One region of the Ectobacillus soli genome, then DNA from elsewhere that is predicted to be linked to it. Evidence: riboswitches for the same ligand, from Rfam matches in the RefSeq annotation. Region 1 holds a riboswitch; the other holds the start of a gene.
The links. Region 1 has a riboswitch for S-adenosylmethionine ahead of ACAN53_RS05700 (MetQ/NlpA family ABC transporter substrate-binding protein). Riboswitches for the same ligand answer to the same signal wherever they lie in the genome.
Positions count from the first base shown of each region.

Region 2: another riboswitch for S-adenosylmethionine. It lies ahead of ACAN53_RS02060 (methionine biosynthesis PLP-dependent protein); the one in region 1 lies ahead of ACAN53_RS05700 (MetQ/NlpA family ABC transporter substrate-binding protein).

Region 1 covers NZ_JBGJZM010000001.1:1,078,932-1,084,094, forward strand. The annotation lists gene ACAN53_RS05680 (class I SAM-dependent methyltransferase) at 1-147, shown strand, start outside; gene ACAN53_RS05685 (hypothetical protein) at 216-530, opposite strand; gene ACAN53_RS05690 (hypothetical protein) at 659-1,423, shown strand; gene ACAN53_RS05695 (aldo/keto reductase) at 1,512-2,501, shown strand; SAM riboswitch class I at 2,667-2,772, shown strand; gene ACAN53_RS05700 (MetQ/NlpA family ABC transporter substrate-binding protein) at 3,019-3,843, shown strand; gene ACAN53_RS05705 (M20 family metallopeptidase) at 3,859-5,073, shown strand; gene ACAN53_RS05710 (LLM class flavin-dependent oxidoreductase) at 5,138-5,163, shown strand, end outside.
Region 2 covers NZ_JBGJZM010000001.1:401,268-406,430, forward strand. The annotation lists gene metC (cystathionine beta-lyase) at 1-681, opposite strand, end outside; gene ACAN53_RS02060 (methionine biosynthesis PLP-dependent protein) at 678-1,790, opposite strand; SAM riboswitch class I at 1,853-1,964, opposite strand; SAM riboswitch class I at 2,173-2,281, shown strand; gene ACAN53_RS02065 (bifunctional homocysteine S-methyltransferase/methylenetetrahydrofolate reductase) at 2,353-4,197, shown strand; gene metH (methionine synthase) at 4,184-5,163, shown strand, end outside.

The sequences.
Region 1 (5,163 bases):
ATGTTGCACTCGGCACAGGAAGTACCAAGTTGGGACGTTTCCCCGAGCATTCCCCCTTCCTATATGGACTTATTGGAAAAACATGAAAAAATCATAGCAAAATATCAACACGTACTTGGTCATCGTTCGTTCCTATGTAAAAAATAAAGGAAGTCTCCCTCAGTAATGTTCATAATCTTACTGAAGGGAGTATTATTAATTGTAGTTATGATTGATTAAAAAAAGAATAAGGCTGCAAGTGTAATGCCGACAATAAACCCAAAGGCAAGTTCTAAGCCGAATTCCCCATTGTAATCATAGCCATACCCATCGTATCGGGTATTGTCATAGCCATAATAATCTTCATCACTGTATCTTGGACCGTAGCCAAAACCACCATTGTATGGTCGCTTGCTAACGGGCTCAATCCAAACAGAATTATCTGTAATTTTTGTAATTCTTCCTACATGGTAGGAACCCTCTATATCGCGAATGTGTACAATTTTGCCATTGTATTGATGGCAAAGATGATAACAATCTTGCTTATTCATCTTTTTTCCTCCTCTCTTTTGAGCTACCATATAGTATATGGACTTGCTATAATAATGTTTGTATATCTAACTATGTACGTATCTCCTTTTTTAAAAGGACCATTATTTCCAGTGAAAGGAGGATTTCAATGTATTCGAAGAAGTCTTTTTTAGCAATCATTCTTATTTGTTTTCTAAGTATATTAGTAAGCGGATGTGCATCTGGACAAGCACATATTACGGTTCATGAAAATGGAAGTGCTGATGCTGATTTAACATTTGGACTAGAGCAACAAGTCAAAGCATATATTGGAACTTACAATCCATTTACGACGCTAGAAGATGAATTACACAATAATGGGTTTGTAATCAAGCCATTTGAAAGCCAAAGTGAGTTTGGTTTTCAGGCATCGAAGCATTTGGAGAGTATTGGACTTGAACCAAAACAATCTGGTGTTGCCCATGCTGCGTCTAAAGCAACACTTGAAAATAATGAATTTATTTCGTTTCATACAGAGCAAGTGGATAAGTATTTTTATTCGGTGTATTACGTTACGGGTAAGCTGAACATTTCAAGCTATTATAATAATTTATTACAAACAATAAACAAGCAATTTAAGGCTGCTCAGTCTGCCCCATCATTTGTAGCAAGTCAAATCAGACAAAACCTTGATTTGCGTGTGAAAGTATCTCTCCCTGTCAAAGCAATTACTTCAAATGCGAATGATGTATCTTTTGATGGGAAGGATTTGGAATGGCAAATTGATCCTACTAGTGAAAATACAGTGACAATGGCGATTACTGTACCTAATGTTCAGCATATTGTAACGGCAGCTAGTATTGTTCTCGTTTTCTTAATTGCCCTTATCCTATTTATAAAACGAAGAACAGGGACGAAAAACCAAATTTCATGATGCAAGAGATAATGTGTTTAAAGTGCGCTCTTTCGGTCACTTATGCTATGCTTATTTGTGCATACACAATTGAAATGAGGGGAAACAAATGCTAAACCAAACGGCTATACCGCTTCGAACACTCGGAAAAACAGAATTGGAGATTTCCGCACTTGGTCTTGGATGTTGGCAATTTAGTAAAGGGAGCGGTATGGTAGGTCGGTTTTGGCCAGTTTTATCGCAGGACGACATTCGTAACATTGTCAAGACTAGTTTGCAAGGTGGAATCAATTGGTTTGATACCGCTGAAGTATATGGAAAAGGGCAGTCAGAGGAAGCATTAGCAGAAGCTTTGGTAATGCTTGGTGAAGAAGCAAAGGATGCTCTAGTTGCAACGAAGTGGTGGCCACTATTTCGATCTGCTAGTAGTATTACTGCTACAATCGATAATCGAATACATGCTTTAAAAGGCCGCACAATAGACTTGTATCAAATTCATCAACCCTATGCACTTTCAAATGTTCGCTCACAGTTAATTGCAATGGCTTCGCTCATAAAGGAAGGAAAAATCCGTTATGCAGGCGTAAGTAATTTTAATGAATCAAAAATGAGGGAAGCTCATACGGTTTTGCAGGAGTTCGGATACCCACTTGCCTCTAATCAGGTGAAGTATAGCTTACTTGATCGTCGCATTGAGAAAAACGGTATTATGGATGCTGCTAAAGAGCTAGGCATTACGATTATTGCGTATTCTCCACTTGAACAAGGAATATTATCGGGCAAGTTTCATAAAAATCCAGAACTTGTGAAAAAAATTACAGGACCTCGGAAATATTTATCCTATTTCAAACCTACAGGTCTTGCAAAAACAAAGCCACTCATTGATCTTCTAGATAAACTAGCTTTAGAATATAACGTAACAACCAGTCAAATTGCATTAAATTGGTTAATTCATTTTCACGGAGACACAGTGGTGGCGATTCCAGGAGCATCGAAGATTCGACATGCAGAGGAAAATATCGGGACGCTTGGATTCAAATTATCGGAACAGCATCTTAATGAGATAGATAGGATGTCAAAGCAGGTAACTGCCAATTAAAATCGGAATACGATTTAACGAAAGGCACCTACAAGGTGTTCTTTTTTTTATGCATATGATAAAATTCAGTAAAATCCGATAAAATTAATGGGTAAAAACTATTGACTTTCTTTTACAAAATTATTAGAATAAAGACACTCTACAAAATATAATAAATTTTCCGAATTCTTATCAAGAGAGGTGGAGGGACTGGCCCTATGATACCTCGGCAGCGGATTCTCTTTGAATACTGTGCTAATTCCAGCAAGCAAAAGTGCTTGGAAGATAAGAAGAGTTTATAAATGTTTTCATATTTTTGTTAACATTTCAACCTCTTTCTATTTTCTAGAAAGAGGTTTTTTATTTGTAGTAGGGGATTACTTCATGTAAAGAAGAGTTGAATTATTACATGTACATAAGCTTAAAAAAGCATGGATTACATCAACCTACCATAACCCTACTGCATATGAACTATGGAAAATAAAAACGAGTTAGAAGTATTATGAGGTTCACTCATGAAAGGAAAAGGGGATTAAACATGAAAAAACTATTATTCGTACTAGCTAGCATTCTACTAATTGTAACTGGATGCAGTAACAAAACATCTACTCCTGTAGAAAAAACAATTAAGGTGGGTATTAGTGGATCTGATACACGTGTTTGGGATTTTGTTAAAGAAAAAGCAAAAAAGGAAGGTATTAATATTGAAATCGTTAAGTTTTCAGATTATATCCAACCAAACCTTGCACTTAGCAATGGTGAAGTAGATGTGAATGCTTTTCAAACGGTAGCGTATTTCAATTCCTTTAAGAAAGATCGTAATCTAGATCTAACAGCAATTGGAACGACAGTACTCGCGCCTTTAGGCTTGTATTCTAAAAAAATAAAAAGTGTACAGGATTTGAAGAATGGGGATCAAATTGCAGTGCCGAATGACACAACAAATTTAGGACGTGGACTCATTCTTTTAGAAAAAGCAGGGCTTATAAAATTAAAGCAAGGCTTTGATGGTAAGGGTGGATTAGAAAATATTGTAGAAAACCCTAAAAATTTAAAAATAACTCCTGTGGCTGCAGGTCAAACTCCTCGTGCTATGGATGATGTTGCAGCTTCCATCATAAACAATGGTATTGCAGTTGATGCTGGATTTAACCCGAGCAAAGATCCGATTTTCAGGGAAGATCAAACGGCTAAACCATATATAAACATCATAGCAACGCAAACGAAGCGTAAAGATGATCCAACTTTGAAAAAGCTAGTAGCCATTTATCAAACAGAAGAGGTTGCGAATTTCATTAAAGAAACATATAAAGGGGCTCAAATTCCAACGTCTATTCCTGTAAAGGATATTGAAAACTTGTAAAAAGGGGATGCTGATATGTCTGTAATACAAGCGGAGGAACAGCGTAATAGAATTATTGAAAATATCAATAGAGCAGAAGCAGTATATATTGATACGAGTCATACTATCCACAATAATCCTGAAATTGGAAATCAAGAATATTTTGCTTCCCAAACCTTACTTGCTCTTTTAGAGCAGGCAGGGTTTGAAATCACAAAAGATATTGCAGGACATGAAACAGGTTTTATTGCAAGCAAGCAATCTGGTAAACCAGGTCCTACCCTTGGATATCTTGCTGAATACGATGCACTTCCTGGACTTGGTCATGCTTGCGGACACAATATTATAGGAACAACAAGTGTAGCAGCTGCAATTGCAGTAGCTGAGGTCATCGATGAGACCGGAGGAGAAATTGTTGTTTTTGGTACACCGGCAGAAGAGGGGGGACCAAATGGAAGTGCAAAGGGAAGTTATGTGAGTGCTGGATTATTCAAAGATGTGTCTGCATGTTTAATGATTCATCCTCATAATAAAACGTCGACAACGAGTGAATCGCTTGCAGTTAACCCATTTGATTTTCACTTTTACGGTGTCTCGGCTCACGCAGCTGCATGTCCGGAAAAAGGAATCAATGCATTAGATGCAGTTCTATCTTTATTTAATGGTATAAATGCGCTTCGTCAACAATTATCAGCTGATGTCCGTATTCACGGTATTATTACGAATGGCGGTGATGCACCTAATATTATTCCAGCCTACGCATCCGCACGTTTTTTCATTCGTGCAAACACCCGAGTAGCTTGCGAGAGAGTAACTGAAAAAGTGTTTAATATTGCAAAAGGAGCAGCGCTTGCTACCGGAGCAACCTTAAAAATCGAGCAAACCCAGAACAAAATTGATAATCTATTATTAAATTCTACGTTTGATGAAATTGTTGCTAATGAATTAGAGCAGCTAGGCGAGGTTGTTTTTCGTGATGGGAGAACGGGAATTGGATCTACAGATGCTGGCAATGTAAGTCAAGTAGTTCCTACCATTCATCCGTATATAAAAATAGGAAATGATAATTTAGTTGCTCATACAGATGCGTTTCGTGAGGCTGCTTGTTCCCAGCAAGGAGATCAGGCCTTGATTATAGGGGCAAAGGCGCTAGCCTTAACGGGATATCGATTACTCATTGATCGTGATTTGCTTCAAAAGATCCATGCTGAGTTTGAATTAAAAAAGCAAGCTGAGCAAATAGTACAGTAGGTTAATTGAAGTATTTATTTTTTCTATTCTAGTATTTACTTGCAAACAGAGAGGGGAAATAGTTATGAAATATGGATTTTGGCTTCCGAT
Region 2 (5,163 bases), 680 kb from region 1:
TTGTAAAAAGGCAAGGCGTTCTCCTAGCTTTTCATCCTTTACAACAGCTAAACCTGCTGTAACATCGCTATGACCCGACAGAAACTTTGTAGCACTGTGCAGGACTACGTCTGCACCAAGAGTAAGAGGTTGCTGATATAACGGAGTCAAGAATGTATTATCAACGAATGTAAGAGCGCCATTCTTCTTTGCTAAACTGGAGATTGCTTGAATATCTGTAACCTTTAACAGCGGATTAGAAGGTGTTTCAACATAGAATAATTTTGTGTTTGGTAAGATGGCATCGGTAACAGCTTCTATATCTGTCATATCTACGAATGTATGTAAGATACCATAGCGAGATAAAACTTCTGTAATCATACGATACGTTCCACCATATACATCCTCCGAAATGACAACATGATCTCCTTTTGATAGTAATAAAAAGCTTGTCGAGATGGCTGCCATTCCTGATGAAAATGCAAAGCCTCTTGTCCCTTCTTCTAACTCAGCAATGGTTTCTTCTAACGCTTCTCTAGTAGGGTTGCCAGAACGACTATAATCGTATTTCCCAAACTCATTGACACTAGTTTGGTGAAATGTGCTTGTATTGTATATCGGTACACTCACTGCCCCTGTATGGGGGTCTACTTTGTGATTATTGTGAAGTAATAATGTTTGTACGGAATAGGATTCGGTCATGCTTCTACCTCCTTGTGAAGAGCAGCGAATGCTCTTTCTAGATCTGTCATTAAATCAGTGATATGTTCAATTCCTACTGAAAAACGTAATAGACGGTTACAAATTCCTCGTTGTGTTCGAATTTCAACAGGAATATCAGCATGCGTTTGTGTAGCAGGATAAGTTATTAAACTTTCCACTCCTCCAAGACTCTCAGCAAATGTAATTAGGGATATTGCTTGTAAGAATGGATTTATCCATTCTTCCCGTGCTAAACGGAATGAAAGCATACCTCCGCGTCCTGGATACAATACATCGGTTACTTCATTTGTTTTTTGTAAGTAGGATACTAATTGCTTCGCATTTTCTTCGTGTTTGTTCATTCGAAGAGATAATGTTTTCATACCGCGCATAAGAAGCCATGAGTCGAATGGACTTAATACTGCCCCTGAGGAATTGTGATAATAGGCTAGGGATTCGCATAATGTCTTTCCTTTTGCGACGATAAGACCGCTTAGCACGTCATTATGACCACCTAAATATTTGGTAGCGCTATGAACAACAATATCAGCACCAAGACGAAGAGGCTGCTGTAGAATAGGGGTGTAAAACGTATTATCAACGATGAGTAGCAGGTTATGCATATGAGCGATAGTAGCAATGGCCTCTATATCTGCAGTGTGCATAAGTGGATTTGTTGGAGTTTCCAGAAAAATGGCTTTCGTTTGTGGCGTAAGAGCTTTTTTTAGGTCAGAGAGATGCAATGTGTTAACGTATCTACATCGAATATTCCACTTTGCCTCATAATCCCGTAGTAAGCGAAAAGTTCCTCCATATAAGTCTTCTGAAACGATTAATTCATCTCCCGATTGAAATAGGGAAAGAAGCAGGGTAATGGCAGCCATGCCTGAGCTACAGGCAAAGCCTTGATCCCCTTCCTCTAATTCAGCAATTGCTTCTTCCACTATTTTGCGGGTAGGATTACCTGTGCGAATATAATCATAGCCACTTGACTGTCCAATGCCTTCGTGACGATAGGCGGTTGAAAAATAAACGGGAGGATTGACGGTTCCTGTCACGTCCTCACTTCTATTTCCGATTTGAGCGAGCTTTGTTTCTACAAATTTCATAGCTATCCCTCCTATAAAATAAAAAACCTTCTATAAGAAGAAGGTTTTAGTAACAGCACTTCTTCTTATCTGTCAAATTCAAAATGAATCTGCTGGAATTAGCACCTTGTTAACATAAGGTTAATGGTTGCTGAGGTGTCACTGGGCCAGTCCCTCTACCTCTCTTGATAAGAATATATGGAATTGTATAAAGTCTTTCTATAAAGTATATCAATATCGATAAAAAAGCAAACATTTTTTTGAATATTCGAAAGAAATAGTAAGAACCGTTACGTACGAAAATTATAAATTATTATTTTTTTCTGAAAATATATTGACGATTTAGCGTGACACGTGCTAAATTAATGGAAAATTGTATATTTACGATCTGGTAATTGTGAAACTCTTATCGAGAGTGGTGGAGGGATAGGCCCTATGAAGCCCAGCAACCTTCAAACAGGTGTTTGAAACGGTGCTACAACCTGCAAAACGATGGTTTTGCGTGATAAGAGGAGGAAAAATGTCCCCCTCTTCTTTTGTTGGAAGAGGGGGTTGTTTGGCTTGACGATAAGGAGCGTGGCAAATGGGCAACTTGAAAGAAAGACTTGGACAAGGAATATTGATTGGGGACGGAGCAATGGGCACGATGCTCCATTCATACGGTTTGCAGAGCTGCTTTGAGGAGTTAAATGTAACAGAGCCTGATCGAATTAGCGGTATTCATAGGCTTTATGTAGAAGCAGGAGCAGATGTGATTCAAACTCATACGTATGGTGCAAATGAAGGAAAGCTTCGTATGTATGGATTAGAAAATAATGTAAAGCAAATTAATCGTGCAGCGGTTCGGAATGCTCGAAAAGCAGCCGATTCGAATACGGTTGTACTGGGTACAATCGGTGGTATGAAACATATTGGATCAGTTATGACGACAGAGGTTGAACGAGAATTTATGCTCATGGAGCAAGCGAATACATTACTTGAGGAAGGGGTAGATGGACTTCTTCTGGAGACATTTTATGATGAGGTAGAGCTCTATCATGCACTTGGAGTATTACGTAAGGCTACGGATCTTCCAATTGTTGCGCAAGTAGCGTTACATGAAGCAGGACTTACACAAAGTGGTCGATATATTGAGCAAGTATTACTTGAATTGCAACAAAGGGGTGCTGATGTTGTAGGATTAAATTGTCATCTGGGACCTCTTCGCATGATTGAATCATTAGAAACCGTGTCCTTGCCAAATGAAGGATTCTTATCGGCATATCCGAATGCTGGGTTACCAAAGTATGATGATGGAAAGTATGTGTACGAAGGAACGGCAGATTATTTTGAACATATGGCAAAGGGGTTTATTGACCAAGGAGTTCGTCTTCTTGGTGGGTGCTGTGGTACGACTCCAGAGCATATTCGTGCTATGAGACATGCATTGGATGGACAATTGCCAATATATGAGAAACAGATTAAAGTTCGACCTACGCCTATTATTGTCACGCAGCCAGTTCCAGCAACTGATTCTAGTTTGTCAGAAAAGGCGAAACGTGAAACTACAGTCATTGTAGAGTTAGATCCGCCGAAGCAATTGGTAACGCAACGCTTTTTTGAAGGTGCAAAGGCATTAAAGCATGCGGGGGCAGATGCAATTACACTTGCTGACAATTCCCTAGCAAGTCCGCGTATTTCAAATATGGCAATGGGTGCGCTTTTGCGGCGATATGATATTCCTGTTCTTGCCCATTTAACATGCCGTGATCATAATTTAATTGGATTACATTCGCATTTACTAGGGTTATCTTCTTTAGGAATCCACGAAGTGTTAGCTTTAACTGGGGATCCAGCTAGAGTAGGTGATTTTCCGGGTGCTACATCTGTATTTGACGTTTCCTCATTCGAGTTAATTCGAATGATAAAGGAATTAAACGCGGGTCGCTCTCCATTAGGAAAATCTATTGGTGTTCCAACATCATTTTCTATAGGTGCTGCTTTTAACCCTAATGTTCGTCACTTCGATGCAGCAGTTCGAAGAATGGAGAAGAAAATCGAGGCGGGTGCAGATTATTTTTTAACGCAACCTATTTTTGATCGAGAAGTGTTAGTGAAAACATATGAGGCAGTTAAAGACTTTTCAACCCCTATTTTTATCGGAATTATGCCTCTCGTTAGTAAACGTAACGCTGACTTTCTCCACTATGAAGTACCAGGAATTACATTGCCTGAAGAAGTAAGAAAGCGGATGGATGGGCATCTAACTCCTGAGCAAGCGATGGAGGAAGGGCTAGCAATTGCAAAGGAGCTTATTGACGAGGCTAAAAAATTATTCAATGGCGTGTATATCATTACGCCGTTCCAAAAATTTGAAATGTCTGAATCATTGGTACGACATATAAAAACAGAGCAACGAGAAGGGGAGCAATTGCATGAAACGAATTGAAGAAGCGTTAGAGGAGCGAATTTTACTCCTTGACGGGGCAATGGGAACAATGATTCAACAAGCAGACTTAACTGCTGAAGATTTTGGCGGAGAAGATTTAGAAGGGTGTAATGAATATTTAGTGAAAACACGTCCCGATGTTATTTTAAACATTCACAAAGCTTATATAGATGCTGGGGCAGATATTATTGAAACGAATACATTTGGTGCGACAAATATTGTTTTGCATGACTATAAACTTGAACAGTATGATATTGAATTGAATGAACGTGCTGCAAAGCTTGCTAAGCAAGCGGTAGAACAATCCGGAAGGAATGTGTATGTCGCTGGGGCAATGGGACCTACAACGAAAGCAATTAGCGTTACAGGGGGTGTGACGTTTGAACAGCTCATTGAGGCCTATGAAAGACAATCACTTGGTCTATTGCGCGGAGGGGTCGATGTATTATTGGTTGAAACAAGCCAAGATATGCGGAATGTAAAAGCAGCCTGTATTGGGATCGAACGGTCTTTTCAAGAGCTTCATATAAAAGTACCTGTTATGATTTCAGGTACCATCGAGCCGATGGGAACGACGCTTGCAGGACAATCCATTGAGGCATTCTATCTTTCAATTGAGCATATAAAGCCATTATCAGTAGGATTAAATTGTGCAACGGGACCGGAATTTATGAGAGAATCGATCCGTTCTTTAGACGGATTATCGGAAAGTTTTATCTCTTGTTATCCGAATGCAGGATTGCCTGATGAAGATGGTCATTATCATGAATCACCTCAATCGCTAGCGAAGAAGGTAAAAACCTTTGCACAAGAAGGTTGGGTAAATATTGTCGGAGGGTGCTGTGGTACAACACCTGATCATATTCGTGAACTGAAAAAGGCAGTAGAAGGGATGCAACCGCGTCCAAAGCTTCATCGTACTGGACACGCAGTCAGTGGATTAGAACCATTGCAATACGATGATAC